Regions from separate parts of the Desulfitobacterium sp. LBE genome, predicted to be linked through region 2. Evidence: riboswitches for the same ligand, from Rfam matches in the RefSeq annotation. Region 2 holds a riboswitch; each other region holds the start of a gene.
What was found. A riboswitch is a leader RNA that binds a small molecule or an ion and turns the genes downstream of it on or off. The one in region 2 is predicted to bind cobalamin.
Positions count from the first base shown of each region.

Region 1: it holds a riboswitch for cobalamin, as region 2 does, so the genes downstream of both, DESLBE_RS09270 (MotA/TolQ/ExbB proton channel family protein) here and DESLBE_RS00365 (ABC transporter substrate-binding protein) in region 2, are expected to answer to the same signal.
Region 3: it holds a riboswitch for cobalamin, as region 2 does, so the genes downstream of both, DESLBE_RS09305 (HAMP domain-containing sensor histidine kinase) here and DESLBE_RS00365 (ABC transporter substrate-binding protein) in region 2, are expected to answer to the same signal.
Region 4: it holds a riboswitch for cobalamin, as region 2 does, so the genes downstream of both, DESLBE_RS04125 (ABC transporter substrate-binding protein) here and DESLBE_RS00365 (ABC transporter substrate-binding protein) in region 2, are expected to answer to the same signal.

Region 1 covers NZ_VLKD01000001.1:1,952,202-1,960,027, forward strand. The annotation lists gene DESLBE_RS09260 (InlB B-repeat-containing protein) at 1-5,185, opposite strand, end outside; gene DESLBE_RS09265 (DUF2149 domain-containing protein) at 5,219-5,530, opposite strand; gene DESLBE_RS09270 (MotA/TolQ/ExbB proton channel family protein) at 5,481-6,155, opposite strand; cobalamin riboswitch at 6,291-6,467, opposite strand; gene DESLBE_RS09275 (AraC family transcriptional regulator) at 6,697-7,599, opposite strand.
Region 2 covers NZ_VLKD01000001.1:71,042-78,867, reverse strand. The annotation lists gene DESLBE_RS00375 (AarF/ABC1/UbiB kinase family protein) at 1-796, opposite strand, end outside; gene DESLBE_RS00370 (ATP synthase subunit B) at 789-1,085, opposite strand; cobalamin riboswitch at 1,225-1,368, shown strand; gene DESLBE_RS00365 (ABC transporter substrate-binding protein) at 1,482-2,450, shown strand; gene DESLBE_RS00360 (iron ABC transporter permease) at 2,533-3,570, shown strand; gene DESLBE_RS00355 (ABC transporter ATP-binding protein) at 3,572-4,351, shown strand; gene DESLBE_RS00345 (C40 family peptidase) at 4,496-5,269, shown strand; gene DESLBE_RS00340 (peptide chain release factor 3) at 5,471-7,060, opposite strand; gene DESLBE_RS00335 (YbjN domain-containing protein) at 7,287-7,748, shown strand.
Region 3 covers NZ_VLKD01000001.1:1,962,327-1,970,152, reverse strand. The annotation lists gene DESLBE_RS09325 (NADP-dependent isocitrate dehydrogenase) at 1-786, shown strand, start outside; gene larA (nickel-dependent lactate racemase) at 910-2,187, shown strand; gene DESLBE_RS09315 (sodium:solute symporter family protein) at 2,295-3,722, shown strand; gene DESLBE_RS09310 (DUF4491 family protein) at 3,981-4,265, shown strand; cobalamin riboswitch at 4,444-4,591, shown strand; gene DESLBE_RS09305 (HAMP domain-containing sensor histidine kinase) at 4,846-5,961, shown strand; gene DESLBE_RS09300 (response regulator transcription factor) at 6,037-6,723, shown strand; gene DESLBE_RS09295 (4Fe-4S binding protein) at 6,750-6,992, shown strand; gene DESLBE_RS27270 (hypothetical protein) at 7,323-7,586, opposite strand; gene DESLBE_RS09290 (Rpn family recombination-promoting nuclease/putative transposase) at 7,473-7,826, shown strand, end outside.
Region 4 covers NZ_VLKD01000001.1:824,586-832,411, reverse strand. The annotation lists gene DESLBE_RS04145 (RNA-splicing ligase RtcB) at 1-545, shown strand, start outside; gene DESLBE_RS04140 (GntR family transcriptional regulator) at 759-1,130, shown strand; gene DESLBE_RS04135 (ABC transporter ATP-binding protein) at 1,127-1,825, shown strand; gene DESLBE_RS04130 (hypothetical protein) at 1,819-2,616, shown strand; cobalamin riboswitch at 2,667-2,850, shown strand; cobalamin riboswitch at 2,934-3,115, shown strand; gene DESLBE_RS04125 (ABC transporter substrate-binding protein) at 3,293-4,864, shown strand; gene DESLBE_RS04120 (ABC transporter permease) at 4,866-5,861, shown strand; gene DESLBE_RS04115 (ABC transporter permease) at 5,858-6,673, shown strand; gene DESLBE_RS04110 (ABC transporter ATP-binding protein) at 6,686-7,561, shown strand; gene DESLBE_RS04105 (ATP-binding cassette domain-containing protein) at 7,545-7,826, shown strand, end outside.

The sequences.
Region 1 (7,826 bases), 1.9 Mb from region 2:
CAGCGGGAACCGCCGTTACCTTCACCTGCTCCCCCGCCTTAAAATACTGATAATCCGGGATTAAGGCCAGACTGCCGCCGCCTGTTACCGTCCCGCGTACAGCCTTGTAGATCAGACCGTTGCTCTCATCTGCGATGATGGGATAGCCGTTCTCTTCTGTCCGCTGCTGACTCCAAATCCCTCTCCGGAATCCAGTCTGACCGCCGTCCAACAAATAGGCTACCTCTCCGCTGGTGAAGGCTTCCTTGCTTTGGAGCATCACATCCGCACTGTCCGCGTTACCTTTAGGATCAGTGGTCCAGTTATCGCTGCAATAATAATTATTCACATTGGTTCGAGAGTTCTTCCCTGTAATCGCACCCACGAAGGATCCCGTCGGCGTGCCGGAATAAGAGCCATAGTTGTAGCAATATTTCACCGCTGCCGAGGCGTCGCTGTTTTGCCCGGCGATACCCCCTCCGTTGCCTCCGGCATTGATTTGACCCAGGTTGTAGCAATCCTGGACAAGGCCGCTGTTTTCTCCGGCAATGCCCCCTACATTGGTGATGCCTTTAATCAAGCTCTCATTCCAACAGTACTGAATATTTCCGTTGTTTTTGCCCGCGATACCGCCGCCTCCACTGCCTGTTATCGTTTGTCGGTTCGAGCAATGCTGAATGTTACCATTGTTGTCGCCCGCGATACCGCCGATGTTGCCTCCCGTCACCGTCAGGACTCCTTCGTTGCTACAATAGGTCACTTGAGCCCCAGAGTTTACCGAACCGGCTATGCCGCCGAGGACGTCACACCCCGTAAGAGTACCCGTATTGCTGCAGTCTGTCACTATCACATTGGCACCAATTACCCCGCTGATGCCGCCAGCGTTCTGGCCGCTGGCGGCAACTGTTCCCTGGTTTTGGCAGTCACTTACCTTGCCGGACGCGATATAACCGACGAGGCCGCCGATGCCCATATCACTCTTGCCTCCGGTCACCTCGCCTGCGTTGGTGCAGCTGGTAAGCGTTGCTCCGTCCGCGTAGCCGATAAGACCGCCGACATAGCTGCTGCCGCTGATTTTGCTGTCGATAGGCGTACTGTCATCCACGGTATCGGCGACAACCTGACAGGCAGTGATGGCGGTGTTTTTGGCATAACCGACGATGCCGCCGGCATAGTTACCCCTGGTTTTAACCTTCCCTTTAACGGTCAGGTTCTTGATTTCCCCGCCGCTGGTATAGCCGAACAAGCCTTGATAGTCGGCATCCGTATCAATCAGCAAGCCGGAAATACTATGGACCTTGCCGCTGAGATCCTGACCGTTGAAGGTCCCCTTGAAAGGGTGGTCAGGGGTTCCGATGGGCATAAAACCCGCCGTAATGACAATATCCTCATCCAGAACAATCGTCTTGCCGGCAAAATCCACAGCCTCAACCGGTGTTTCGGCTATCATAACCGGTGTTCCGTCCATTTTCTCGCCGCGCACCAGTTCCGCCAGGCCGACCAACTCAGCGTCCGAAGCGATGTGAAATTCACTTTCGTTCGGATCATACCATGAGATATCACCTGCTACCGGCGTGACGAACATGTATTGAAGGACGATGTTATTGGTGCTTGAATCCGCTGGCATGGTTAGTATATAAGTGACGGTGCCGTCTTCGCCGCTTGCTTCAGTGACCATTTTTCTCGGTTCAAAGCTCAGCCTGAATAATTCGTATTCGGGATCGGGATTAATAACCACCTTGAAAGGGACCGTTGCACTGAGAGGCAAATAAACGCAGTCGTAGCTGTCACCGTCGATAAGGTCCGTGAATACTTTCTCCCCGGGCAGATCAAGTTCTACCGACCCCGCCGCCGTTGCACTGCCCCTCAGCGTCAGCTTATAGAATGAGTCCGGCGTGCCGACACCTTTCAGGATAGGGTAATCGTCCGTATCCCGCTGAGTCCATGTTTTATTGGCGGCGCCGGTCTGTCCTGCATCCAGAAGATAGGCCACCTCGCCATATTTGAAAGCATCGGCATTTTTGGCTGAGGGATCGTCGCTTGTACCTGCCACAAAGTAGTAAGAATGCGTTGCCTTTCCACTTCCCGAACCGAGAATGTTATTTACTCCACCGTCGGTTAAATTATAAGAGAAACAGGACGTGACTGCTGCTTTATCTGCACGAGAGCCGCAGATTCCACCAATCGTAGTTTTCCCTATCCCCCCGGAAACGCTGCCGGTATTGTAACAGCTTTCCACGGATGTCATTGCCGACGTTTCAATCCCTCCCACAACTCCGCCTACATTCTCGGCACCTGTTATCGTTCCTTCATTGCCGCATTTTGTAGTACATTTGTTGTAGCCTGATCTAATATACCCCGCTATGCCGCCCACATAATTGGCACCCGTTACCGCTCCAGTCTGACCATTGATACATCCTGTAAGGGTGCAGGAAGCGTCGTTCGGCTGAAAATAACCCACAATCCCGCCTATATAATTTTTCGTGCCTGTTATCACACCGATATTGCTGCATTGCTCAATCCTGCTAGTGAAACGACCGGCGATCCCGCCCATGTATTGCATTGCAGCTGTCCCGTCACAGAGTACTTCCCCGCTGTTCTCACATGATTTCAGGACATACTGTAGTGACTGACCACACCCCACGATGCCCCCGACATACTGATTATGGCCGATGATGCCACCCGAGTTCTTGCAGTTGGTAATCGTTACATTTTGAACGGTTATACCGGGCATTAGATTTCCAACTACACCTCCCACATAGTTCTTCCCCTCCACCTTGCCTGTATTTTCACAGCCGCTGATGGTTCTTTGGTTGGTGTCACCTTTGCCATTATTGTTATACATTGTACCTCCGGCAATACCACCAATATAATTAGTGGTGCCTGTAACCTGGCCGTTGTTGGTACAGCCGCTGACCAAGGACAAATCCCCGGCTCCCACTTCAGCTTTACAATTTATATAGCCTGCAATGCCGCCAATATACTGGTTAGTAGTTGTGCCCGTCCCTGTCACCGCGCCTGATTCGTAATTTGTACAGCCGGTAATTTTATACGTTAGGTTACCGGCAATACCGCCGGCGTGGGTTGTTGCGGTTGATACTGTACCGTAATTACCGCAATTTTCGATCTTTCCCGCCGCATCTGAGGTGCTGCCGACGATGCCGCCGACATACTTATTTCCCGCCACCGCACCAGGTTCCCCCGCACTGCCAAAAACACAGCCTATTAAGGTCGTACCGACCGCCTGGCCGACAATCCCACCGACATAGTCTTTGGCGCTGTAAACATTTCCCCTGACGGTCAGATTTTTGATTTCCCCGCCGTTGGTATAGCCGAATAACCCCTGGTAGTTTGTTGTGTTTTTCGGGTTCGCTTTGCTGCCCAGTTGGTAAATGATAGTGTTGTTATGTCCGTCAAAGGTTCCCTTAAACTGGTTCTCCGTATTTTTCCCATAATCCCCGATCGGTGTCCAATCCGTTGTCACCGTAATGGCGGACCCGGTCGTCGGTGCCAGGTCGATGACCTTGCCGGAAAAAGAATCCTGAGCAATCGATGACTCGCCATTTTTGGCCGTACCGTTAACGATATTAGCCAGGCCCACCAGCTGCGCTTCCGTACTGATGGTATAGGAGGAATCGCCAGCGTTGTACCAGTCATATTCAGCCGTCACTTGTCCCCAAAACCGGTATGTGAGCGCTACGTTGTGGTCCTGAAGCACGGCTGTGTACTGCTTGGTTGCGCTGTCATAGCCTGACACCGTTTCAGCAGGAGCGAAGACCACCTCATCCTCAGCAGCGGCACCTTCTTTGCTCACTGCCAGTTTGATGGAACTGCCGGCCCCGCCGCCGCCCGGCAGATAGGTGTATTTATCGCTGCCGTCACCGTCAAATATCCTATAGTTGTCACTCACCTGGGGTGCGACAAAACTTACCGTCCCTTGCTCATAAGGCGTTACCGGCTGCACCAGGGTCAGCTTATAAACGGAGTTCGTCCCAAAGACAGGATAGCCGTTATCCCCCTGGGTCCAGATTTTGTGATGCGGCATTGTGTCGCCGCCCTCCAGAAGATAGGCAACCTCTCCATATTTAAATGCCTCTTCGCTCTTAGCCTGTTCACTGTCATCCTCATCGTCATGGGTCAGATAAAAGCTATTAATTATTCCTGCTGTGCCGCTGCATAAGGGAGGAATCCTTTCCTCCGCCGCGCCTTTCCAATATGAAAAGCTGTTCGCGATCGATACCTTTTCTCCAGCGCCCCCTGCCAGACTGCCTGTTGTATCGGCTTTACCTTGAACCTTCGCCAAATTAGCACAGTTCCGAATAACCCCTGTTTCAATACTATCTCCAGCAGATACTCTTCCGGCAATACCGCCGGTATTACCATTTCCCATCACTGTCGCTTTGTTTATACACTGATCCAGCTCACCTCCGGCGAGAAAGCCGATGATGCCTCCCACATAATCGCCGCCGGTCACTGTTCCCTCTACCGTTACTTTTTTAATTATGGCATCTTTGGCATAGCCAAAGAGCCCCTGATAATCCTCACCAGCTTTGTCAATTGCAAGACCGCTGATCCTATGTCCATCGCCATCAAAGGTCCCGCTAAAAGGATTCTCCTCCATCCCGATGGGAATCCATTCCTCCACACCCTGCAAAGTTATATCCTCAGCCAATTTAATCGTCTTTCCGGTAAAGCTGATCGCGCTCGGAGTCGAACTTGTCGCAAAGCTCATCGCACTGGGAGTCGTACTTGCGCCAGAATCTATCGCACCCGGAGTTGTATTTACCGCGAAGCCCATCGCCCCAGATGTAGTACTTTCAGCGAAGCCTATGGCACCAGGTGTCGTTCCTCCGGCGACGCTCATCCCGCTTAAGACCCCTCTTCCCTCTGCTCCTGCCGTACCGTTAACCAACTGCGCCAAGTAGCGAAGTTCCGCTTCATTTTTTATAGTGAATGTTTCGGCATCCGGATCATTAAGATACCAGGAAGTAATCCCATCATCCTCGGCCTCTGTCCCATCCCCCATCAAAAACACCGGCTCAGAAGCTATCTCCTCTACTGCCGTCCTTTCCTCCGCCATAACTTCCACAGGTCCCGCACCGGACAGATCATCCCCATAGACAAAGCCGCTCATCGGCTGCAACACCAGAACAAAGCATAATAGCATACTTAAAAAAGAATAAATCCATCTCTTTTCCCTTTTCACTTAAATCTCCTCCCCAAATATGCCGCTGAAAAGTTATTCGGAAATGATATACATCCTGCCGGTTTTCGGATCTTCATACACCATGCCTTTGGAAGTGAATCCCTCGGCAAAGGAACCATCCTTAACGGCTTCTTCCAGGTCTTCAACCTCCACCAGATCGTCGGTGGAGATCACATCCTTCACCTGGCTCAAATCCACACCCCAATAGATAACAATGGACAGCATCAGACCGCAGGCAAAGACCAGCATGGCATCGACGAGATTGACAATACCGTCCAGGGGATTGATTTCTTCCCTATATAACCGTGATCTGCGCCCGCCCCTTAGGGCTCTGTTCCTGAGCATGGGCAGCCACCTCCTCCAGAACGCATTCCATGATCAGCTCAAAGTTGGTCAGGTAATCGTCATACCAGCGTTTGCGGATGTTGGATATCACATAGCTGACCGCGGCTGAACTGACACCGGCAATGGCCGTATCGAAAGCAATCGCCAGGGAAGCGGATAGGGTGGCCGTATCCCCCATTCCCAAAGCCACGATTCCGGGACCCAGGGGAATCAAAGTACCGAGCAGTCCGAACATAGGACCCAGCTTCGCCACCAGATCGGTAACCGCCGTCGTCCTTTCGTACTTACCCTCTTCCGTGGCCAGAAGTCTCTGGGCCGTGGCGATCAATGAGGGGTGCGGTAAGTTTTTTGACTCTATCACCAACTGCTGGAGAGCCTCCCGCTGCCGGCGGATCAGCCCGCTGCCCTCTATGGTCTTGCGCAAGCCTTCCGGACCGGCTCCGTGAATTTCCTTAATGAGGGTATAGATATCGACTTTCATCCGGCGTCTTTCCATAAACAGTTCCACCAGCAAGTCCCCTACCTGCCACACAGAGGTTATAATCAGAGCAACCAAGACGATCAGACAGGGCACCAGAATTCCCTGCCCGATTAAGTGCAATGTTTCGCTAAGCCAATGTTCCATCTTCTTTTATCTCCTGTCTCTTCTTAAAATGAAAAGGAGCCGATACATCCGGCTCCGAAAATAAATGACTTAGCTGTTAAAATGACTCTTCCTCATTCAACAGCAAAGCTGCTCACATACTTCCCCCCCGAAAGATTCGTGATTTTTGAACAGGGCAAGTCTCCTGACTCGAAATCATCCTCATCCCTTGCCTTCCCGGCTCCAGCCAGTGGATCTTTTAAGGGACTCGTCCTTCATACAGTAGCGGGGCTGTTCCGGCTTCCCACCGGATTCCTTATTAATGCATCTGCAACCCTATTCAGTATTCAATTTTTGCATCCATATTAAGATTTTTCTTCGTTACATCCCTCCAAGGCCTGTCCACTTTGAACTCATTTTTGTGACAGGTTTTTTTATAATGTAAAGTAAAAAAGAGCCTGCTTTCGGCTCCGGTAAACATCATGCAACAAACAAAGATGTATGATACATCCTGACTTAGACTTGTCACATATGTTTCCCTCCGAAAACTTGTGAGTCATCTTATCCCTTATCTTTATATCAATTATCCATTCTCTTTGATCTTTTTCACGGGAATATAAATATTGGCAACGGCACTCATGCTGTCCATCCCGCCATTCTCATTCGTGTAGAACTCAAAGGCCAGCTTTTCCTGGTCAAAAATATAATCGCTTTCTTCAAACCATTCCTCAAAAATATATTCCCAGGTCTTTTGAACCTCTTGGCCAAAAGCAAATCTGTCATGGGCCAAATCCGCCGGACAGGTGGTGAACACTGCGTAATCGGCCCCGGGAACCTCCAGAGTGACCATTCCCCGGGGAACGTAAGCAAAATCCTCCACCACAGGCCCAAAAAAATAATTTAAATTGTCGCTTTCCTGGTCGGGTTGAAACCACAGGCCAATTTCATCGGCGATCTCCCCTTTGGCCAATTTGGCATAATCCTCTTTGCTGACGGAAGAAAAATCGGCATGGAGCCAGTAGGCTCCCAAATCGGAGACTTTTGATTCCCTGCTCTTGCGTTCATCCTGAGGGGATATAGAATATCCCACCGCTTTGAAGCCTTCCTTCCGCGCCATCTTTACCTGCATGCCCATTCTTCCTTTCTCTGCATGCTCATTGTGCTGAAGCAGCATTTTTTTATGGGCCCGGGCACTCATGCCAAATTCTTTTTGAAACGCTTTGGCAAAACCCGCAGACGTCTCAAAACCGGACTTTAAAGCGATTTCGGTGATCCGCCCTCCCTGTCCCAGGGCTTCCCGCGCCCGCTGCAAGCGCCGGCGCCGCAGGTATTCGCCAATCGACAGGCTGTTGCAGATGCGAAACACATGGCAGAAGTGATAAAAGGAATATCCTAAGAATTCCGCCAAATCCTGCGCTGTAATGTTCTCATCGAGATGGGCCTCGATATAATCGCGGCAGCGCTCCATATCCCTCTTATAAGGCATACTTATGCCTCCTTGTCTCTTCAGTATAGCAGGTTAAGATATAAAAACTTTTCCAAACTTGCGAAATTTTAACAAGATCACTCTATTTCTTACCGTTTTCCCCAGGAATAAAAAAGAACCGACACATTCGGCTCTGAAATAAATATAACCAAGCTTTTTAAATAACGAGAAAATCAAACAGCTAGAATACAGCTCTCCGTTCTTCTCAGCCAACAGCAAAGTTGCTC
Region 2 (7,826 bases):
CCTTCCGATTATAGCCCAAGGCTTCAAGGGTCTGGAATTGGCTGAGCTTGACTCCCTGAATGTATTCCAAAGTCAAAACTTTTTTGGTGGAGTATTCTTTATAGACCTTGGGAATGTGAATGGAGGAATCCCCTTGAAATTGCTTTCTGATTCGTTGGGCATTATTGCCTTCAATTTCATAGTTTAACTCATTGCGCAAGGAATTGGCGAATTCCTCCACCATATCCCGCACATGATAAAGGGCGGCCCAATCCATACGCTTTTCCGCCAAAGCAGCCAAATCCAAAAGTATTTCCAGATCCGTCTCGATCTTCTGGGCAATATGGGGGCGCTGGATTTTTACCGCAACACTTTCCCCTGATTGGAGAACGGCACGGTGAACCTGGCCAATCGAGGCTGCGGCCAGTGGCTCTTCCTCAAAATGCCGGAAAATATCCTGAGGCGGGGCCCCCAACTCGGCTTTAATAATTTGACTAACCTCGGCAAAAGAAAAGGGCGGAACTTGATCCTGCAATTTTTCCAGTTCCGTAATGAGGTAATCGGGAATAATATCCGGCCGGGTGCTGGCTATTTGTCCAATCTTCACATAAGTAGGCCCCAACTCTTCTAAGGCGTTACGCAGGCGCTGACCGAGAGTTATGGGATCCACCTCTTCCTCCCGCCTCCGCATCCGTCTGGAAAAAGAGATAAAATTAATAAGCCCCATCTCTTCCAGGATGAGGCTGAATCCATTACGGGCCAATACCGTGGCTACTTCTTGGTAGCGATGAACATGACGAATTTTTCTGCTAATCATGGGTCCGGCTTTCCAATTGAGCGATGCGGTTTTCCAGCCTCTCGATGTCTGCTTTGGTTGGAAGGTTAAGCTCCGCCAGGATTTTTTGCACTTGCTCCTTAAGCTTGACCTGAATCTCATTCTGCTGATCCTCGCCCTTTTGGACCAGCTCATTCATTAATTCCTTGGACTCATTGGCGGACAGCTCTCCTTTCTTTACCAACTCATCCACGACCTTCTCAATTTGCTCTTTGCTCACCACAGCGAAACCTAACCCCAAGGCTAAACCTTTCTTGAGCATATCTTTCATGCTTACATCCCCCTGCCGTGAATTGAAATCTTCATCCTTAGTATTTACGCGGTTGCTGAAAACCATTCTTTAATCACCAGGAAAGCACGCACTAAACAAACCTTGGCATTACCGGACGAATGCCTTATAATTGTCTTAATTCAATACACTAGGATTAGGTACTCAATCCTTACCGGAAAGAGTTAAAAGGGAAGCCGGTTCAATTCCGGCACGGTCCCGCCACTGTGAATTGAGTGAGTAATCACTCTTAAGTCAGGAACCTGCCTAATCATCAGCGACCCTCCTCGAGGACAGGATACGGCGCTGCAAGAGTTTACTAATGCAGCAAAAACCTTTTATCCTGGCGATAAAAGGTTTTTCTTGATCTTTCCACTTCAACTCGAAAGGAGCATAAAAATGAATAGAAAAAAACAGGCATTCACACTGCTGATAACCCTATGGGTGACCTTAGTTTTGCTCAGCGGCTGCAATTCACCCTCACAGCAAGGTGCCGCTCCTCCCGAAGCGCCCTCAGGGCAAGATACCATCCAGACTACAAGTTACCCTTTAACCTACACAGATGATACAGGTGTGGCCACCACTCTGGAAAAGGAACCTCAACGCATTATCTGTCTGGCTCCGCCTTCCACGGAGATCTTAAGCGCTCTGGGCCTGGATCGCAAGCTGATCGGCTTAACTGTGTACGATAATTACCCGGTGGGTATTCAGGAGAACGCAGAATATATTTTTGAAGACAGTTTAAACCCCAATCTGGAGCAGCTCATTCAGCTCAAACCGGATTTGGTCGTGACCGGAATGCATAAGGACAGCTTTATTAACTCCCTGCGCAGTTTGGGGATACCTGTCGCTCATTTAAACCCCCAAAGTCTGGAAAGCACCTATCAAACCATTGAGGAACTAGGATACATTACCAATACTCAGGAACAGGCCCAGGCTGTGCTCCAGGGAATGAAAGCAAAGGAACAAGCCATTGCCGATAAAGTAGAGGCCATCAAGGAAGCTGAGCGGGTCAGGGTATGGATTGAAGTGGATCCAGGTCTTTTTACCGCCGGTGCAGGAACCTTTCTTAACGAACTCATCACCAAAGCAGGTGGCATCAATATCGCCAGTGATGTCCAGGATTGGGCGCAATACAGCGAGGAGCAGGTGATTGAGAAGAACCCTCAGGTTATCCTGAGCACCTACTCCTACTACATGGATAATGTGAAGGCCACCATCGCCGCCCGCCCGGCTTGGCAAGCCATCGATGCTGTCAGCAATGACCGGATTTACGATCTGGACAGCGATATGGTGACCCGCTCCGGTCCCCGGATCGTCGACGGCTTGGAAACCATCGCTAAAGCCCTTTACCCGGAGCGTTTCTGACTCTTTAGCCCTTGGCAAGGGTGGTCTTATCATCCGTATGGGGAGAGAGCTATTGACCTAAGTTAAGGAGGATAACATAAAGATGAATTCCCGAACTTTCCCCAAAAGCATACCCTGGATTTTGGGCTTATCCTTGCTCCTGCTTCTTTCCGTTGTCATCTGTGTGATGACCGGCTCCGTCTCCCTGCCTTTTCATCTGACCTGGAAGATCATTTTAAACCATCTGCCTTTTTTGAGCTTTGACCCCAGCTGGTCCTCAGCCCAGGAATCCATCGTTTGGAATCTGCGCCTGCCCCGGGTCTTTTTAGCCCTCATCGTTGGGGCCATGCTGGCAACCTCGGGAGTGGCTTTTCAAGGAATTCTGCGCAATCCTCTGGCTGATCCCTATATCCTGGGGGTCTCCTCCGGAGCCGCCATTGGCGCCGCCTCCGCTATCCTTTTTTTTCGCAGCTTTTCTTTCTTCGGTCAATCGGCCCTGCCCCTCTTCGCCTTTGCCGGAGGGCTTATTTCTCTGGCCTTTGTCTTCTCTCTATCCAGACAGCATGGTCAGTTTGAACGGGAAACCTTAATCCTGGCCGGTGTGGTAGTGCAGGCTTTGCTGAGTGCTTTTCTCTCTCTTCTGATTGCCGTTTCCGGCGAGCAGATGCAGCAGATTATCTTCTGGATGATGGGCAGTCTCGCCAACAGCAGCTGGCAGAATGTCCTGATCCTTCTCCCTTATTTTCTGCTCGGCTTGGCCTATCTTCTCTTGCAAAGCCGGGAGCTGAATGTCATCGCTTTAGGGGAAAGAGCGGCCACTCACCTGGGAATCAATGTGGAGCGCAAGAAAATTGCCATTCTCATGGTCGGTTCCTTATTGGCCACAGCCGCAGTCTCCATGGTGGGGATTATCGCCTTTGTCGGTTTGATCATTCCCCATCTCATGCGCCTCCTCGTAGGACCTGACCACCGGATTCTCTTGCCGGTGTCTACTTTAGCGGGAGCAATCTTCCTTTTGTGGTCGGATACCATGGCCAGAACCCTGCTCCAATCCCAGGAGATTCCCATCGGAGCGATTACAGCCTTTGTCGGCGCACCCTTTTTCGCCTATCTTTTAAAAAGTGGTTTAAGGAGGGGTTAGGATGAACCTGTTCGAGATTCAGAACCTTAATCAACATTATGGCTCCTTTGCTGTGCTGCGGAACCTCTCCTTTGCCATCAGCCAGGGAGATATGTTTGGCATTATCGGCCCCAATGGCAGCGGCAAATCGACTCTGATCCGTACCATCAGCGGTCTTCAGCCTCCTACTTCCGGTAAGGTCCTGCTAATGAGCAAGCCTCTTTCCTCCCATACCTCAAAAGAGCTGGCCCGCCAGATTGCCGTTCTGGAGCAGGAGGGTACCCCTGCCCTGCCCTTTACCATAGAGCAGATCGTATCCATGGGACGCTATCCCTGGTTAAAACCTTTTGCCGACCTGGGCTCCCATGATAAGGCTGTGGTGGAGAACATACTCGTTAAACTCAATCTTGGGCCTAAACGCTCCCAAAAAGTCAGCACCCTGAGCGGCGGTCAGCGCCAACTGGTCTCTCTGGCCCGGGCCATGGCTCAGGAGCCCCGGATACTTATCCTGGATGAACCCACCACCTATTTGGATATCGGCCATCAATCCTTAGTCATGGATCATGTCCGTCAATGGCATGACGAGTTAGGCATCACTGTGATTATGGTCTTGCACGATTTAAATATAGCGGCTCAGTATTGCGACCGGATTCTCCTTCTCGATCAAGGGGAAATCGTTACCTGGGGTAAAAAGGAAGACGTGCTCCGGGAAGAAACGTTAACCCAGGTCTATAAAACGGATTTAGTTCAAGTTCATCATCCCAAATTAGGCGTACCTCAATTTCTCTTAAGCGAAAAGTAGTTCCACATCTTAACAAAACCTGGTGATATAACCAATCATCCTCTAAGGACACCGTGAAAAAATTATCTTATACTGAGGACAACCTGTCAGATTGCGATGGGTTGTCTTTCACTTTTGCGTCGTTTACTTTGAAAGGAGAACTTTATGAAAAAATTTATCAATAAACTTTTCGTTTCTCTTCTAGCCTTGGGGTTTTTCGCCACTACCCTCTTTGCTTACCCGCAGACCATGGCAGAGCCCGGTACAGCTCAAGATCTGGCTTGGGTTGAGGAAATGGCCCTTGCTCCCCAAAGCGATACTGTTGAAAGCGATCTTGAAGCTGTTCTAGCCTCCAGAGAACTGGCCAGGGCCGATGCCGACAGACAAGCTGCAATCGGAGCAGCAACCGGTGAAATTTCCCGTGGGTCCCAGTCCAGCTCTGCACCCTCACAAGCCCCGAAAAGCACTGCTTCCAGCTCTTCTGCCACTTCTGACAAGAAGTCTGCCGCTACAAGCAAAAGCACCGCCAGCGCCGCCAAAGCTTCCGTCAAAACCAGTGCCTCCAGCACTACCTCCAAAGCTACTGCCGTGATCAACACGGCCAAAAAGTATATCGGAGTGCCTTATGTTTGGGGCGGCACTACGACCAGCGGCTTTGACTGCTCCGGATACACCCAATATGTCTTCGCTCAGCATGGCATTTCCTTGCCCCGGGTATCCAGGGATCAATATAAGGTGGGCACGGCCGTTTCTTACAGCAACCTGAAGGCCGGGGACCTGGTCTTCTTCTCCTTGGATGGTGATAAAGTCATCGACCATGTGGGGATTTTCCTGGGCAATGGACAGTTCATTAATGCCTCCAGTTCAAAAGGAGTAACCATTTATACCATGGGTTCCTATTGGCAATCCCACTTCATTGGAGCAAAGCGCGTATTTTAGAAGGTTGCGACCATGTATACCCGAAATTCGGAATCGATTACGAATTTCGGCAGACCCTGTCAAGGGGATTCTTAACGTAAGTTCATAAAAAGGGAGCATCGCCGGGCTACTGCAAAACGTAGCTTTCAGGCAATGCTCCCTTTGCTTAAAAAGAGACTCGAAGCTGACTCTCCAGGATTTTGGGTCTGAGGGCATAAGCTTCTACTCCCTGATCGGCTGGGGATGAAACTCTACTCCATAGCGCTCGCTTAACCAATTCGCCTTCCATTTGTCCAGAAGCAGGACAGCATAATTTTCATCCTGATCCAAGACTACCATACTCATGCTGGATTCCTTAAGAATACGAATCTTTTCTTCATCCTTAGGTATCCATTGAACCATTTCGTAAGGCAAATTGTTGATTTGGACCTCTACTCCATACTCATCCCGCAGACGGTATTCCAGGACTTCAAACTGCAGTTGGCCCACGACTCCGATCACGGGAGCCTCTACCCCAATATTCAAATCCCGGAAAACATGGATGGCCCCTTCTTCTTGAAGCTCCTGTATTCCCTTGATAAATTGCTTTCTTTTCAAGGCATTGGCGATGCTGACCCGGGCAAAGTTTTCCGGACTGAAAAACGGCATGGCCTCAAATTCAATACCATCCTTTTCCGCCAGAACATCACCGATGCGGAGTACTCCGCTGTCATGAACCCCAATGATATCTCCGGCATATGCCTCGTCCAAAATGGTCCGCTCCTGGGCAAAGAGCTGCTGAGGCTGAGCCAGCCTCATTTTGCGATGGGTCCGATTATGAATGACATTCATTCCCCGTTCGTATCTGCCCGAGCAGATGCGAATGAAAGCAATACGGTCCCGATGCATGGCGTTCATATTGGCTTGAATCTTAAAGACAAAGCCCACGAATTGTTGACTTGCCGGCTCTAAAATCCCTAGGTTGGATTGCCGCGGGGCGGGAGCCGGGGCTAATTTCAAGAAGCTGTCCAGGAAATTGGGCACACCAAAATTATTCAAAGCGCTCCCAAAGAACACGGGAGTGACTTCCCCCCGATCCATCCGCTCCTGGTCAAAGACATTCCCGGCCATATCCAAAAGTTCGATTTCCTCCCGGAGTCGCTGCAGCAAATCTTCCCCGATCCATTCTTTGATCCAGGGATCGTCAATGTGACCTGTTTGCCGTGTATCATCATGGCCTTTGCGCAATCCGTCGGTAAAGCACTCCACCTGACCCGTTTGCCGGTCATAAATTCCTTTAAAATCAGCTCCGCCGCCGATGGGCCAATTCATGGCATAGGCTTCGATGCCTAAAACTTTCTCCACTTCATCCATCAGATCGATGGGGTGCTTCCCCTCCCGGTCCATCTTGTTAATGAACGTAAAAATGGGAATCCCCCTGCGCCTGCAGACTTCGAAAAGCTTAATGGTTTGTGTCTCCACACCTTTCGCCGCATCGATCAGCATCACAGCACTGTCGGCAGCGGTTAACGTGCGATAGGTATCTTCACTGAAATCCTGGTGACCCGGAGTATCCAGAATATTAATGACAAATCCCTGATAATTAAACTGCATGGCGCTGGAGGTAATCGAAATTCCCCTCTGCCGCTCCAGTTCCATCCAGTCTGAAGTAGCATAGCGTTGGGTTTTTCTGGCCTTAACATTCCCTGCCAGATGGATAGCTCCCCCAAACAACAGCAATTTTTCAGTCAGCGTGGTCTTCCCTGCATCAGGGTGGGAGATAATAGCAAATGTTTTCCGGAAACGGATTTGTTTTTCAAGGGATATGCTCACAAGGTTTGCTCCTTACTCTATAAATTAGGATCAACTAAGATCTCTTTTTTCATTCATTGAGCGCTCCATAGCGCTGAACAGCATTTTATTATAACATAATAAATTCTGCGAAAAAAGGAATCAATCTGACTCCGATGGACAGGATTTCTGCTTTTTATCCATCTTAACCCGGCAGGAATCACCCTAAGCATGTGGAAATACTATGGGTAAAGGAGGAGGACTTGCTATGACGCTCTATGAAGTTCTGTATAATACCCTGAAGAAGGACTGTTGGAAATTTGACTATGATCAAAAGAACGAGTTGTTTCGCTTAGAGATTCGTGGTATTAACTGTGATTTCGTCTCTTTCATTATTGTCGATGAAGAGCAGGAATCTCTGCTTTGCAATACACATATCAAGCAGAAAATACCTTTTGCCAAGCGCGTAGAAGTCTGCAACTTCATGAATCGGATTAATTATGAACTTGCCATCGGCAATTTTGAAATGGATATGGATGATGGCGAAATTCGCTTTCGGACTTACCTGGATTCAGCCAATTCAGAGCCTTCCCAGGAACAGCTTATTAATCTCATCTGGAATGGTGCGCAAACCTTTGATACTTATTATCCTGGATTTATCAAAATCGTATCCGAAGATTATTCGGCTGAGGAAGCGGTGCGGGTTTGCTCCCAGGATGATGAGTCATAATCTATTAACATGATGCTTATTCTCCTGTTATTGGCATTAATAGTTGTTCTTTGATGATTAAACCAACAATTACCTGTT
Region 3 (7,826 bases), 1.9 Mb from region 2:
GAGTATCGGGTGGGTGGTCCCGGCAAGGCGGAGCTGGTTTTCTCAGGTGAACATGGGGAGGAATCCCGTCAAACCATCTGTAACTTTGAAGGCAAGGGAATTCTCATGGGCATGCATAACCTTGATAGCTCCATCGAGAGCTTTGCCCGAGCGTGCTTTAATTATGCCCTCGATGTAAAACAAGACGTGTGGTTTGCTACCAAGGACACGGTCTCCAAGCAATATGATCATACCTTTAAAGATATTTTCCAGGAAGTTTATGACAAGGAATATAAGGAACGCTTTGCAGCGGCTCAGCTTGAATACTTCTATACTCTTATTGACGATGCTGTGGCTCGGGTTATTCGCTCTGAAGGAGGCTATATCTGGGCTTGTAAGAACTATGACGGGGATGTCATGTCGGACATGGTAGCGACTGCTTTCGGAAGCTTGGCGATGATGACTTCGGTATTGGTTTCGCCCGAAGGGAATTTCGAATATGAGGCGGCCCATGGTACGGTAACCCGTCACTATTATCAACATCTTAAGGGTGAAGAGACATCCACCAACCCCATTGCGACGATTTTTGCCTGGACAGGCGCCCTTAAGAAACGGGGAGAGCTGGATGGTTTGCCGGATTTAGCCGACTTTGCCGCTCAGTTGGAGGAAGCCTCATTAAAGACCATCGAAGCCGGAATTATGACCAAGGATCTGGCTCTGATCTCGGAACTGCCCAATATCAAAACCGTCAACACCAAGGATTTCCTCGAAGAAATTAAGAAAACTCTCGATACGCTCCGCCCATAGGCCAAGAGGAAAGGTTCCCCTATCTCTGCCTGAGATAAGGGGCCTTTCCCTTATCTTAGGCTGATTCAGTGCTCAATGACAGGGTGCAAAGGAATCTGAGACTTTGAGAAGGAGGGAAAATGTGTGAAGAAGGAATATCAGTTCAAATATGGTGAAGGTTATCAGAGTTTTCTGCTCAATCCGCAATATGTTATTCAAGAGCTCCATGCCAAAGCGATTCAACCTGTAGAGGATGTGGTTAAGGAAATCGGGAGAATTCTTGATGACCCCATCGCTTCTGCGCCTTTCAATACCCTTTTTAAAGCAGGGGATAAGGTGACGATTGTGGTCAGTGATATCACACGTCTGTTAAAGCTCCCTGACTATCTGCCCACGATTGTGAATCGCTTGAATAGTTTAGGCATCCCGGATGAGGATATGCTGATCCTGACGGCTACCGGAACTCACCGGGGACAAACTCCTGAGGAGAAAAAGAAGATTGTCGGAGAGGAGGTGTATGCTCGAATTGAGGTGGTGGATCATGACTGCGATCATTCGGAGATGGTGTATGTGGGAACAACCCCGCGGGGAACGGAAGTCGTTGTTAACCGCTTAGTTGTGGACCGGAAGGTTATTCTCACCGGAGGAATCGTTCATCACCTGATGGCAGGCTTCGGTGGCGGGCGCAAGTCCATTATCCCCGGAGTAGCAAGCCGGAAGACCATTGCTCAGAATCATCTGCATTCCTTAGACCCCAACGCTGAGCAGTCTAATCCACTGATTGGGGTAGGAGCACTTATCAATAACCCTTTACATGAAGATATGGTGGATGGGACAGGTCTTGTGAATCCTGATTTTCTCATTAATACCATTATGCATACTGATGGCCGGATTGCTAAATTTGTGGCCGGACACTGGCTAAAGGCTTGGGAAGAGGGCTGCGCATGGGCTGATGAGAACTATGGCGTGCCGATTGATAAGCAGGCCGACCTCGTCATTGCCAGCTGCGGAGGCTTCCCTAAGGATATCTCCCTCTATCAGAGTACCAAGACCTTATTTAATGCGGCACTTGCCGTCAAACCCGGCGGTACGATTCTTCTTCTGGCTGAGTGCCGGGAAGGCGCCGGAGCGGATGAGTTTTTCGGATGGAGTGAACCCCTTAAAGAGAAAACCCTTGATCCGGAGCTGCGTAAAAATTTTACCATTCCCGGCTACATCTTCTATGCTGCCGTGGAATCGGCCGCTAAGGCAAAAGTCATTCTCTACTCGGAGATAGAGTCTGAATTGGTTAAACCTATGGGAATGATCGGGGCCAACTCCTTCGCAGAGGCGATAGAATTGGCTGGGGTTGATCAGGAAAATCAGGATGTGATTTTAATGCCCTATGGGGGAGCAACCATACCGCTGTATCAAAAGAGATAAGGGCAAAGTAATGTGTAGTTATAAAAGGTGAAGTACAGAAGTTCAGTAGGAAACTTATGAAAATTTAATAGGGTGATTTTTAATAATTTAGTAGGATGGTGGCGGAGATGTTCAATATTCCTTTGCTGATTGTGATTCTTTATATTTTTGCCTTATTTGGAATAAGCTTTTATGCCTCAAAACGGGCCAAGGGAACGGAAGGGTTCCTCCTTGCCGGCCGTCAGATGACGACTCCCCTCATTGCTGTGTTGATTACAGGTTTAGCCATCGGCGGAGCTTCCACCATCGGTGTGGCGGAACAGGCCTATAATGTAGGTCTTGCTGCCGGCTGGTATAATGTGGCCTGGGGGGCAGGGGCAATTTGTATGGGAATTTTGGCGGCCGCCAAATACCGTAGTATGAATATCACTACAGTTCCCGAAATGTTTGAGAAGTTCTATGATGTCAAGGGCCGGGTGATCTGTGTACTGAGTCAAATCACCATTCAACTGGTCATAACATCCCTGCAATACCTGGCAGGGGGAGCGATCCTGGCTTCCTTGCTCCCTTCCGTGTTTACTCTGCAGTCGGGAATTATTACCAGTGCCATCGTTTTCATTGGCATTACTTTTGTCGGAGGAATGTGGTCTGCCGGCATTTCGAATATCCTGAATGTGGTTTTAATCTATCTGGGCATAGCCATAGCGACCATTGCTACCCTCATCAATCAGGGAGGGATAGCCCAAATCGCTGTCAAGCTTCCACAGGAGGTGCCTTATTTTCATTGGGTGGGTGGTCTGGGGTGGATTGCCATTGCCAGCTGGTTTGCGGTGATGATGACCCAAACCATGTCCCTGCAGGGTACAGTGCAGATTTCCTTAAGCGCTAAGGATGCCAAAACTGCACGGAATGGGTTTGTCATTGGGGGACTCCTGATGCTGCCCATCGGTTTCCTGGCCGCCTTGATGGGGATTGCCGCCAAGGGAATGTATCCGGATATGAGCGCGACTTTGGCGCTGCCCCAGATGATCATGTCCTTGCCGCCGGTTCTGGCCGGAATTACTCTGGCTGCTCTTTGGGCAGCGGACGTTTCCACAGCGGGAAGCTTATTGTTAGGCTCTGCGACACTGTTCTCACAAGATATCTATAAGCGCTTTTTACGCCCGGGCAGCGATGAGAAACATTTAATGTGGGTGACGAAGTTTTCGGTGATCGCTTTAGGTGCTCTGACCTTTATCTTAGCTTTAACGGTCAGTGGAATTCTGAAGACGATTATGATCGGGCTCAGTCTGACCACGGCCTTTACCATTGTGTTTTTATTCACGGTTTTTGCCCCGGGGCTTGCCCGGAGGAACTCCGCTTTTTATACGAATCTCGTGGGGATTGCCGTCATTGTTTTGTGGCAGTTTATCCCGGCGGTACGGGTGTTCCCTCATGTGATTTATTTGGAGTGGATTGCTTGTTTAGTGACGTTTTTACTCGTGCCTATCTTTGACAGACAGCCTATTCGACTTGGAAATAAGGAAGCTTCTGCATTAGGGCAAACTGCCAAGTAGGGCTGGAGTGTTGTATGTGTATAAAACCGAGGCTGGGCCTCGGTTTTTTGGTTGTCGGGAAGCAGTATTTCCGGAAGCCATTGAGCGTACTATACTAGTGACAAAAGAGAGCTATGGGATTAAAATAAACTTCTAGGACTCTGTGACTCTTGAAATTCTCAGTCCTGCGGAAAATTTAACCGCCGGAAATGTGAAGAACTAGGTGTTAAAGAGTACTGGGCATTAACGGATTAATAAGTCCGGAGGGAGGGGATTCAGATAAGTTTTCAAGGTGTGATCATCGGGGCAATGGCTTTTATCATCATCGGCGTGTTTCATCCCATTGTCATCAAAGGTGAATACTATTTCGGAAAAAGGATCTGGCCATTATTCTTGGTTGCCGGGATAGTCTTGATAGGCGCCTCTCTGTTCATCGCGAATAATATGCTTTCCGCCATCGTCAGTGTGACAGGCTTTTCCTGCCTCTGGAGCATCCATGAAATTTTTGAGCAGGAAAAACGGGTGAAAAAAGGTTGGTTTCCGGGTAATCCGAACAGAAGGTAAGTGGAAAGCCTGTCTTTGCATTTCTGTTTGGCTGCAGACTGGCTACAGGTCAAATGTTGCAGCGCTGCATCATTTGGCTTATATTCAACGGCTGGGCTCAAATTGGGGTGAATTGACTGTAGATTCTCAAAGTTTTAGGTGTTTACCCCATCTGTACTATGCTATAATGGCCGTAAAACTGAATCATGTCAAAACAGGTTTCGGAAGATGGAGCCATCTTTGATTAAAGGGGAAGCCGGGTGCAAGGCCCGCACGGTCCCGCCGCTGTAAGAGAGGAGTCTTTTCCTGCTCAAGTCAGAAGACCTGCCTGTTTTATGCCTATGACTCTCTACGAGCGATAGAGGGTATTGAACCGGGTTTAGGGACATAATAAAGAAATAAAGCAAAAGCTGGCTGCCGCGAAGAACGTGGCAGCCGGCTTTTTTTGCAGAAAGGGGCAAAAATATAAAGATCCTTTTTGATTTTTATAAAGTTTTTATAATTGGTTTATAAGATATTTAAAATAATAAAGTAAAATTAAAACAGGTGGATTGATGTTAAGGGTTATTTTAGGTAGAGGTTTCAGGAAGAGGGTGATGGATTGAGACCAGATAGAAAGTTTCATAAATTGTATCATGAGGAGTTTCATAAGGGCAGGCAGCACGGGGAATTTCGGGAATTGCGCAGGTCCATGAAGTTTCTGCGCCCGGTCGGCGTCCTTTTGAATTTGCTTCTTTTATACCTGCTCTTTCAATGGATCGGGCTCAAAGCCATTGCTGTATTTTTTGCCTTGATCCTCATCACCCGGGAAATACTCCAGCTCGGTTTTTTCCGGCGTCTGGAGAAGAGGGTCTTTAAACCGATGGAACAATTGAAGCAGGGCTTTGATGAAATCGCCAAAGGAAATTATCAGGTGTCAATTGAGCCGGAAGTCGAAAATGAATTCACGCAGCTGATTTACGCTTTTAATGAAATGGCTTTTAAACTGCAGGAAAGCGAAAGAAGCAATCAGGAGTATGAGAAAAACAGAAAGACTCTGGTGGCCAACATCTCCCATGATCTAAAAACGCCGATTACCTCGATCCAGGGCTATCTGGAAGTAATTCTTGAGGGGTGCGTCGGCGAACCGGAAAAAATAAAGCGTTACCTGGAGACGATTTACAGCAATACTGCCTATATGAATAAGCTGATTGACGATCTGTTTTTGTTTTCCAAGCTGGATCTGGACAAAGTGGCGATGAATTATGAAGTCCTGAGCATAGGCGCTTATCTGGACGATTTGGCCACCGAGTTAAAATTTGAGTTTGAAGAAAGGCAATTCAAGTTTTTCTATCAGAACAGAACGGATCGGGACTATGCGGTCACTATTGATGGGAAACGGGTGTATCAAGGGATCCGCAATATCATCGATAATGCCATGAAGTATGGGCCGGAGCAGGATTTAAAGGTGACAATGGAGCTATATGTTCAGGAAGATGATATCTGCATCGACATTGCCGACAATGGCCCGGGAATTCCGGAAGAGCAGCTGCCCCATATTTTTAACCGCTTTTACCGGCTTGACACGGAACGCTCCAAAGATTTCACAAGTACGGGACTGGGTTTGGCCATAGCCAAAGAGTTGATTGAAGCCCAGGGGGGCACAATCTCAGCTGCCAGCACAGACAGGGCCGGCTCCCGCTTTACCATAAAGCTGCCTATTAGTAAATCATCTTAATAAATCCTCTCAATACTTTGCTCCGCGCGAAATAGTGTAGTTCAATCATGACAATAGGATGGAGGGCCTATGGCAATGAAAAATATCCTGATCATCGAAGATGATGTCAATATTGCCGAACTGGAACGGGATTACCTGCAGCTTAACGGCTACCAGGTCGATATCGTCCTGGATGGAGCAACGGGGCTGAAGAAAGCTGTCTCCGGGACTTATGATATTCTGATCGTCGATTTAATGCTGCCCCAGCTGGACGGGTTTGAGATCATTAAAGAAGTCCGCAAGAAGTTGGAGATTCCCATTATCGTCCTGTCGGCCCGCAGTGAAGATATTGATAAAATCAGGGGACTGGATTACGGTGCCGACGATTATTTGACGAAACCTTTCAGCCCCGCGGAGCTCATGGCCCGCATCCGATCCCATTTGAAACGATACGAACGTCTGACCGGTAAGCACCAGGGCATAGAGGTGATTAATCACCGTGGGCTGGAAATCAATACCGCCTCCCATAAAGTCTATGTCAATGGCAAAGAAGTTCAGTTCACCGCCAAGGAATACGAACTCCTGCTCTTCTTTGCTTCCAACCCGAATATACTTTTCAGCAAGGAGCGCATCTTTGATCTGCTTTGGGGGGCAGAGTACTACGGGGATCTGGCAACCGTCCCGGTTCATATTCAAAAGATCAGGAAGAAAATCGAAAGAGACCCGGCCAACCCGGAATATATAGAGACCGTCTGGGGAACCGGCTATCGGTTTAATCCGTAAAATTTAATTTAGGGGAGTGTTGGTTTATGAGTGTAAGCATTAATTTAAATCGGTGTGATGGCTGTGGGTTATGTATCAGCCAATGTCCGGCTAAGGTATTGGAATTAAAAGAGGTTAAGCAGGCCGATTATAATCAGCTTAATATGATGGGAAAATTAAAGATCAGAGTCAAGGGTAATTCGAGAGCCTATGTCAGCAATGAATCCGCCTGTACAAGGTGTAAACTGTGTCAAAATAACTGCCATGAGCGGGCGATTAAAGTCGGTTGATGGGTTAATGCCATTTGAAATTCCCAAACGTTTGGGAATTTCGGAGCTTAAGAGGTGATCTAGTCCTAAGCAGGAGAACGAAACCATGTGAAATGCCCCAAATTTCCAAGCGCTTGGAAACTTGGGGCAAGATATTTATCAGAAGGGTTATAGCAGAGGAGATGGCTAAAAGCGGATACGAATCCGATTTTAAAGATTCAAATAATATTCGCATAAGTGATGGTATTTAGAACATATGTTTGGTGCAATTTTATTGAAGGAATAAAAGGTAATTATCCTAAAATCCAGGTATTAGTTACTCTATAACCTCAAACTATGATATATTAATATTTAAGTAAGAAGGGGAAGAATATGAGTCTTATTCACAATCCCCACAATAAATTTTTTAAAGAAACCTTTGGTGATGTCGGCACGGCCAGGAGTTTTCTGTAGAACTATCTTCCCCAGGAGGTTCGGGCACTGGTTGATCTGAAAACCGTCCTGCCGCAAAAGGACAGCTATATCGATCAGGAGCTGCAGGAAAGCTTTTCCGACCTGCTGTTTCGAGTGAGGATCCGTGGGAATGAAGGATACTTCTATTTTCTGTTCGAGCATAAAAGCTCCCCATCCCAAAGCATAGCCCTGCAGCTGCTGAAATATATGGTCAGGATATGGGAAAGTAAGCTAAAGGAATCTCCGACAGATAGACTACCGGTCATCATTCCGCTGGTAATCTATCACGGTCAGGAGCAATGGAACGGTCCGCTGAAACTATCTGGGATGATCGACTATTATGAACAGCTGCCTGATACGGTAACCCAATATATCCCGGAGTACAGATACATCCTCTACAAC
Region 4 (7,826 bases), 750 kb from region 2:
TAACGGATGTTCCCAAGGCTTTAGCCTATGCTTCGGGAGCACTTTTTCAGGACTATATCCACGATATGAAAATTGTCCAGCATTTCGCGGCCCTAAACAGGAAAGCCATGGCGGATGAAATACTTAAAGGGATGAAACTCAAGGCCGTGGACCAGTTCACGACCATTCATAATTACATTGATACAGAGCACATGATTCTGCGCAAAGGCGCAGTCTCAGCCCAAAAGGATGAACGGCTCCTGATTCCCATCAACATGCGGGACGGCAGCCTGATCTGTATCGGCAAAGGCAACCCGGACTGGAACTATTCAGCTCCGCACGGAGCCGGCCGCCTCATGAGCCGCTCCCAAGCCCGCAGTTCCCTGACCTTGACCCAATATAAAGAAATGATGCAAGGGGTATTCTCTACATCGGTCAACAAAGAAACTTTGGATGAATGCCCCTTAGCTTACAAGCCCATGGAAGATATCATCAAAAACATCCACGATACGGTGGAGATCGTGGCTCAGATTAAGCCGGTTTATAATTTTAAAGCAGCGGATTGAACGAGACTTCAGTTCAGTATAAAGTAAAGCCATGAAAAGTTAAGCCATGATTGGGAGAACTATCCTTCCGATCATGGCTTTTTACTGCCGTTCACTTGCTTATTAATATAATGATGGAACAAAGTATATAACCTATCTTGACATCGAGAGAGAATAGTGTATTATTGTATTAAGAAATTAATACAATAATACACTGAGACAAGAGGTGAGACCATGTCATGGGATTTAAAGACGGACAGACCGATTTACACCCAGTTAATTGAGCAGATTCAGCTGAAGATTTTCTCCGGAGCATACCCTCTGGGGTCAAAACTGCCTTCGGTCCGGGATATGGCCCAAGAGGCGGCTGTTAACCCCAATACTATGCAAAGAGCTTTAGCCAAAATGGAAGAGGACGGATTGATTATAACCCACCGCACCAGCGGTCGATCGGTAACGGAGGATGCGCATATGGTAGAGATGGCCAAAACCCAAGTAGCCAAAGAACAAATTGCTGAATTTCTGGAAAAAATGAAAATGATGGGCTTTGAACAAAAAGAGATCCTAACCATCATCAACACTATGGCAGAGGAGATGAAGAAATGAACCCAATCCTGGAATGCAAGGGGCTGACCAAGAAATACGGCACCAAGGTGGCCCTGAACACGATTAACTTAACTTTGGAACGGGGTCAGATCGTGGGCCTTTTAGGACCTAACGGCAGCGGGAAAAGCACCCTGATCAAACTGGCCAATGAGCTGCTCACCCCAAGCGGGGGCGAGATTCTGATCGATGGCCAAAAGCCGGGTATCGGGACCAAGAAAATAATCTCCTATCTCCCGGAAAAAACTTACCTCAATGATTGGATGAAAGTTCACGAAATCATTGAGTTCTTCCAGGACTTTTATGAGGATTTCAAGCCGGAAAAGGCCTTCGAGATGCTGAAAAACCTCAACATCAATCCTCATGACAGACTTAAGACCATGTCCAAGGGCACCAAAGAAAAAGTTCAGCTCATCCTGGTCATGAGCCGTGAAGCGGATCTTTACCTCTTAGATGAGCCTATCGGCGGAGTGGACCCGGCAGCCCGGGATTATATCCTGAAAACCATTCTCAGCAACTACAATGAAAAGGGAACTGTTCTCATCTCCACCCACCTTATCTCTGAAATTGAAAATATCCTCGATTATGTTGTCTTTATCAATCAAGGTCAAGTTGTCTTGACCTCCACAGTGGATGAAATCCGCAGTGAAAAAGGTAAATCCGTCGATGCCTTATTCCGGGAGGTGTTCAAATGCTAAGTAAGTTGATGAAATATGAGTTGAAAGCCACAGGAAGAGTTTTCCTGCCCTTATACCTGGCTTTATTGGTTTTCGCCCTGATTAACCGCTTCATGCTGGGAGTAAGTTCCAGCCACCACTGGCAGGCTCCGGCGGTCATCAGTATGGCTGTTTATATTTTTATCATGGCCGGTATCTTTGTTATGACCTTGATTATGACGATTCAGCGTTTCTATAAGAATCTTCTCTCTGAAGAAGGCTACCTGATGTTCACTCTCCCTGTCAAACCCTGGCAGCACATTGTCTGTAAGATGCTGATCTCCATGTTTTGGTTAGTGATCAGTTTCTTCGTGGCCATGCTCTCCATCATACTCATCGCTTTAAAAGCAGGGGACTGGGAGCACATTATGAGGGAGCTGACCCAACTCTTTGGCACATTATGGGGTTATCTGGGCACATCGGTTTATTTGTATTCCGTCGAGGCTGTGATCGGGATCTTCCTCATTTTGGCATCGGCCATTTTAATCCTCTACGCCTCGATTGCTGTTGGCCACCTGTTTAATCAGCACCGTATTCTGGCCTCCTTTGCTGCCTTTATCGGACTCAATACCTTAACCCAAATGATCAGCATGGGGATTGGTTTTATAATAGGGCATGGCAATGCCTGGAATATTACCCCGGGGAATTTTCTCACTATGCACACGGAGATCCACCTTTTCATTGCCTTCATACTGATTGAGTCGGCACTGATCACGGCTGCTTACTTCGCCATCACCAATACTATTTTGAAGAAGCGTTTGAATCTCGAGTGATCTTTGGGTTGTTAATTGTCATAATATATGTTATAAACAATATAAGTGAATTAAATATTCAGTTTTTAGGTGCCTCTGATTTATCGGAGGATAATAGGGAACCAGGTGAAATTCCTGGACGGTCGCGCCACTGTATGCGGAGAGCTTCTTTTATAACCACTGGTTTTATCCGGGAAGGAGAAAGAAAGCAAAGACCCGCAAGTCAGGAAACCTGCCTAATACTGGTTGTCTACGCCTTTCGCGGAAAAAGGGATATGACGGTTGCACTTGTGCTTTAACCCATTTTCTTAGCGAAAATGGGTTTTGTTTGCTTTAAAACCGAATACATAGCTTAAGGTGCCCATAGGGAGAATAGGGAAACCGGTATAAGTCCGGTGCGGATCCGCCGCTGTAATCGGAGACGAATCCCCAGAATGTCACTGTCTTTTTTAGAGATGGGAAGGCGTGGGAGGAGGATGACACGAGAGCCAGAAGACCTGCCTTTTAGAAAGCTGATTAAGTACACTAGTAAGGCTTTTTTAGGCTTGTTCAAGGTAAGTTCTCCCTGCATCATTGCAGGGAGATTTATTATTGGGGAGACTCTTTCGCCATAAGGAGGTGAAAATGGATAGCGAAATATCCATATTCCAGTTGATATAACATGCTATTAAAATCAAGAATAAAAGGAGAAGGCCATATGAGAAAAATAGTATTATTGCTGTTGCTCGCCGGACTAATGCTGATGGTGGGCTGTTCTGCTTCTAACGGCGGAAAAAATATCACAGAAAATGTCATAAAAGACGAGATTACTATTTCGGCTGGGGTCAATTTAGTAGCGGGCGGTTTTGATCCGACCACAGGCTATGGCGTATGGGCGCCGGATATATTTCACAGTCACTTGTTGCAAGTCAAAGAAAATAACCAATTGGTCAATGATTTGGCTACCTCTTATGATGTCAGTACCGATGGATTAACGTACACCTTTAAGATCCGCAATGATGCAAAATTTGTTGATGGCCATCCCTTAACTTCGGAAGATGTGGTCTTTACTTTTGAAACAACCAAAAGTAAAGCTTCCGCTGCGGATCTGACCATGCTAGATTCAGTTGAAGCCTTAGACGAAAGTACTGTTGTTTTCCGCTTAAAAGCCCCCTGGTCTACGTTTGTCTTTAATCTAAGCGAGGTGGGAATTGTCCCCAAGCATCTCTATAATGAAAACTATGGGGATCATCCGATGGGCTCCGGTGCCTGGAAAGTTGCCGAATTTGCAGTTGATCAGAAGTTGATCCTGGTACCGAATGAACATTATTACGGCCCAATACCGAAGTTTAAGAAAGTAACCATCTTAAAATTGGATGAAGATGCGGCTCTGGCGGCAGCGAAATCAGGGCAGTTGGACTTGGTGCTTGTCGAATCTGAATTTGCCAGCACGCCGGTTGACGGAATGAAACTATATAGAATGTCCGCCATGGATGCTTTTACCATTAACCTGCCAACGATTCCGGAAACGACCGACCCTTCAGGGCAAAAAGTAGGCAATAATGTCACAAGTGATCCGGCGATTCGCAAAGCCTTGAACATTGGGATAAACCGGCAGCTCATTACCCAAAACGCTTTGAACGGATTTGGGCAAGTTACTTATGGAGCGGCGAAGGAACTTCCCTGGAGTAATGGCGACATGTTTAAAGACAACCAGGTTGAAGAAGCGAAAAAGATCTTGGAAGATGCCGGCTGGAAAGATACTGACGGGGACGGCATCCGGGAGAAAAATAATATTAAGGCGGAAATCGTGATAACAGGACGAAGCAATGATCTGGCGCGTTATAATACGGTCGTTGCTCTGGCAGAAGATGTGAAAAAGCTGGGAATACAGATTATCCCCAAATCCGCACCTTGGTCGGAATGCCGGGAAGCGAGGAATTTACCGACTTGCTGGGTCTTTGGTCAGCCTAATCCCATAGAATTCTATCGTTATTATGATTCTTCGCAAATTGGTGTAGCGGTTATCGGCAACCCGGCTTCTTATACCAATCCGGAGGTTGATGCGGTTATCCAAAAAGCCCTTGCGGCAACGAACTCTGACGAGGCAAATAAATACTGGCAGGAAGGCCAGGCTCTTGCGCAAAAGGATATTCCGTACTTGTGGATCGTTCGTCCGGAAGTCACTTATCTTGTCAAAGAAGGGCTGAAGATCCTCTCTTTGCAGAAATTGCCAACCCGGGGGCAGGGGATTTCCATTGTAGAAAATATGAATGAGTGGTCCTGGTAGTATGAGTACCACGGTATATAAAGGATTGGGGCGCTATTTCAGCAGTACTTTAGTACGGATGCTGACTCTGCTTGGGGCCGTGAGTCTAATCAGCTTCATGCTTATTGCGCTGTCGCCGATTGATCCGATCGACGCTTATTTGGGTGATGCCCACGTCTCCGAAGAGCAAAGGGCGAATATCGCTGAACATTGGGGTCTTAACAAATCGCCTGTAGAGCGCTATGGCATCTGGATAACCCATGTCCTTCAGGGTGACATGGGCGAATCTATCACTTATCGCCAGCCTGTCGCGAAGGTTATCGGCGAGCGTTTCCGGGCGTCGCTGGCCTTGATGGGAGTAGCCTGGGTGTTGTCCGGGGTGCTGGGGTTTACTTTGGGCATTATCGCTGCCGTGAATAAGGGGAAGTGGATCGACCGCTTTATTAAAACGTTTTGTTTGATATTGGCATCCACACCGCTTTTTTGGCTGGGCTTACTCTTTTTAATGGTTTTTGCTGTCTATTTACAGTGGTTTCCCTTAGGATTGGCAGCCCCCATCAATAAATTGGCCCATGAGGTTACTCTAGGTGATAAAATTTATCATCTGATTCTACCTGCCTTAACCTTGAGCATTACCGGTGTAGCCGGCATTGCCCTTCATACCCGTCAGAAGTTCATTGACGTACTTAAGAGTGAATATGTCCTTTTTGCTAAAGCCCGGGGGGAAAAACCCCGGGAGATTATTAGGCGTCACGGATTGCGCAATATCGCCTTGCCCGGCATAACGCTGCAATTCGCTTCGGTCAGTGAACTGTTTGGCGGGTCGGTGCTGGCGGAGAAGGTTTTTTCTTATCCTGGTCTGGGAAACGCGGCTACCCATGCCGGATTGAAAGGAGATGCTCCTTTGCTGCTGGGTATTGCCTTATTTAGTGTGCTTTTTGTATTTACGGGAAATTTCCTGGCCAATGTGATCTATGGGATTGTCGATCCTCAAATCCGGGAAGGAGGCTCGTCATGAATCGCCGTCGAAAAATTATGCTGATTATGGGGAGCGGTCTCTTGGTTTTAGCAGCAATTACCATCGGGGGGATTCTGATGGACTCTGCTTTGTATGCGCCGAACTATGACTTTAGAAGTCAGGCGCCTTCATGGAAGCATCCCTTTGGCACCGATTACTTGGGGCGGGATATGTTTTTTCGGACGATGGCCGGACTTTCATTGAGCATACGCGTTGGGCTGCTGGCGGCAACAGTCAGCTCGGTTATTGCCCTTGTGCTGGGCAGTTTATCGGCTGTCTTTGGCGGCAAGATAGATACAGCGGTTAATTGGCTGGTTGATCTTTGCATGGGGATTCCCCATATGATTCTGCTGATTTTGATTTCGATTGCGCTGGGGGGCGGAGCAGTTGGAGTTATTACCGGGGTTGCGGTAACTCATTGGCCAAGTTTGACCAGGGTAATCCGGGCCGAAGTCATGCAGGTAAGATCAGCCCACTATGTTCAACTTGCCCGCGCTTTGGGAAAAAGCCCTTGGTATGTGGCAGCCAGTCACATCATTCCTCATGTTCTTCCCCAGTATCTGGTTGGCTTGATTTTACTTTTTCCCCATGCCATTTTGCATGAGGCGGGAATTACATTTCTTGGTTATGGGTTACCTTTGGAAGTTCCGGCAGTAGGGGTCGTTTTATCTGAATCAATGAAGCATCTGGCTACGGGGATGTGGTGGTTGGCCTTTTTCCCCGGATTAGCTTTGCTCTTGGTTGTCATGCTCTTTGATTTTATAGGCGACTATTTAAAAATTTTAATCGATCCCTATGCGGCTCATGAGTAGGAGGTTTAGAGAGTGGCTGAAGCTAAGCAGACCGTTATCTTGGATGTTCAGGGGCTTTCGGTAACCTTTGAGGGTTATGATGCCTCATTGGAAAAAACAACAACCCTGGCGATTGCTGATTTGAGTGTTCAGATTCGTACCGGGGAAATTCTGGCCATAGTCGGCTCCAGTGGTTCAGGGAAAAGCTTGCTTGCTCATGCTATCATGGGTATTCTACCTTACAATGCCCAAGTTGGTGGTAAAATGGCCTATAAAGACCAAGAGCTGACCCCTGAATATCGGGAAAAGCTGCAAGGGAAGGAAATTGCCTTTATTCCCCAATCCGTGGCCTATCTTGACCCGTTGATGCGTGTTGGCGAACAGGTGCGGGGCACCGGAGGGGAAAAGCTGCGGGAGGCTCAGCGGAAAGCTTTTGCGAAATATCGCTTGGATGGAAAAGCAGAAAAACTTTATCCGTTTCAACTTTCGGGCGGTATGGCCCGCAGGATATTGATTTCCACCGCGGTGGTGGCGAATGCAGAGCTGATTATTGCCGATGAACCCACTCCCGGTTTGGATTTAAATCTGGCGATTCAGGCCTTAAAGGATTTCAGAGAATTTGCCGATCAGGGCAAGGGAGTGTTGCTGATTACTCACGATATTGATTTAGCCTTAAATGTGGCCGACCGTATTTCTATTTTTCACAGCGGTACAGTGGTTGAGACGGCAAGGCGGGAAGATTTTTCCGGGGACGGGGAGGGCTTAAAGCATCCTTACAGCCGGGCCCTTTTTAGGGCTTTGCCGCAAAATGGCTTTCAAATAGCTCACTGCCCCCAATGCGGTTTAAGCTGCGCGGTTTGGGAAATTGACGGCGATGAATTGAGGTGTGCTTGTGGCTACCATGCTTGAAGTGAAAGACGTGAGTTTTCGTTACGCAAACGGACCTTGGGTTCTCCATAATGTGAACCTGAAGATCGAGGATGGCGAAAGGGTAGCCTTAGTTGGGCCCAGCGGCTATGGAAAAAGCACTTTGGCCAAAATTATGGCCGGTTTTCTTAGACCGGAAAAAGGAACTGTTCTTCTGGATGGGAAGCCTTTGTCCAAAGGTGAGTACTGCCCCGTGCAACTGGTTTATCAGCATCCGGAAAAAGCATTGAATCCCCGCTGGAAAATG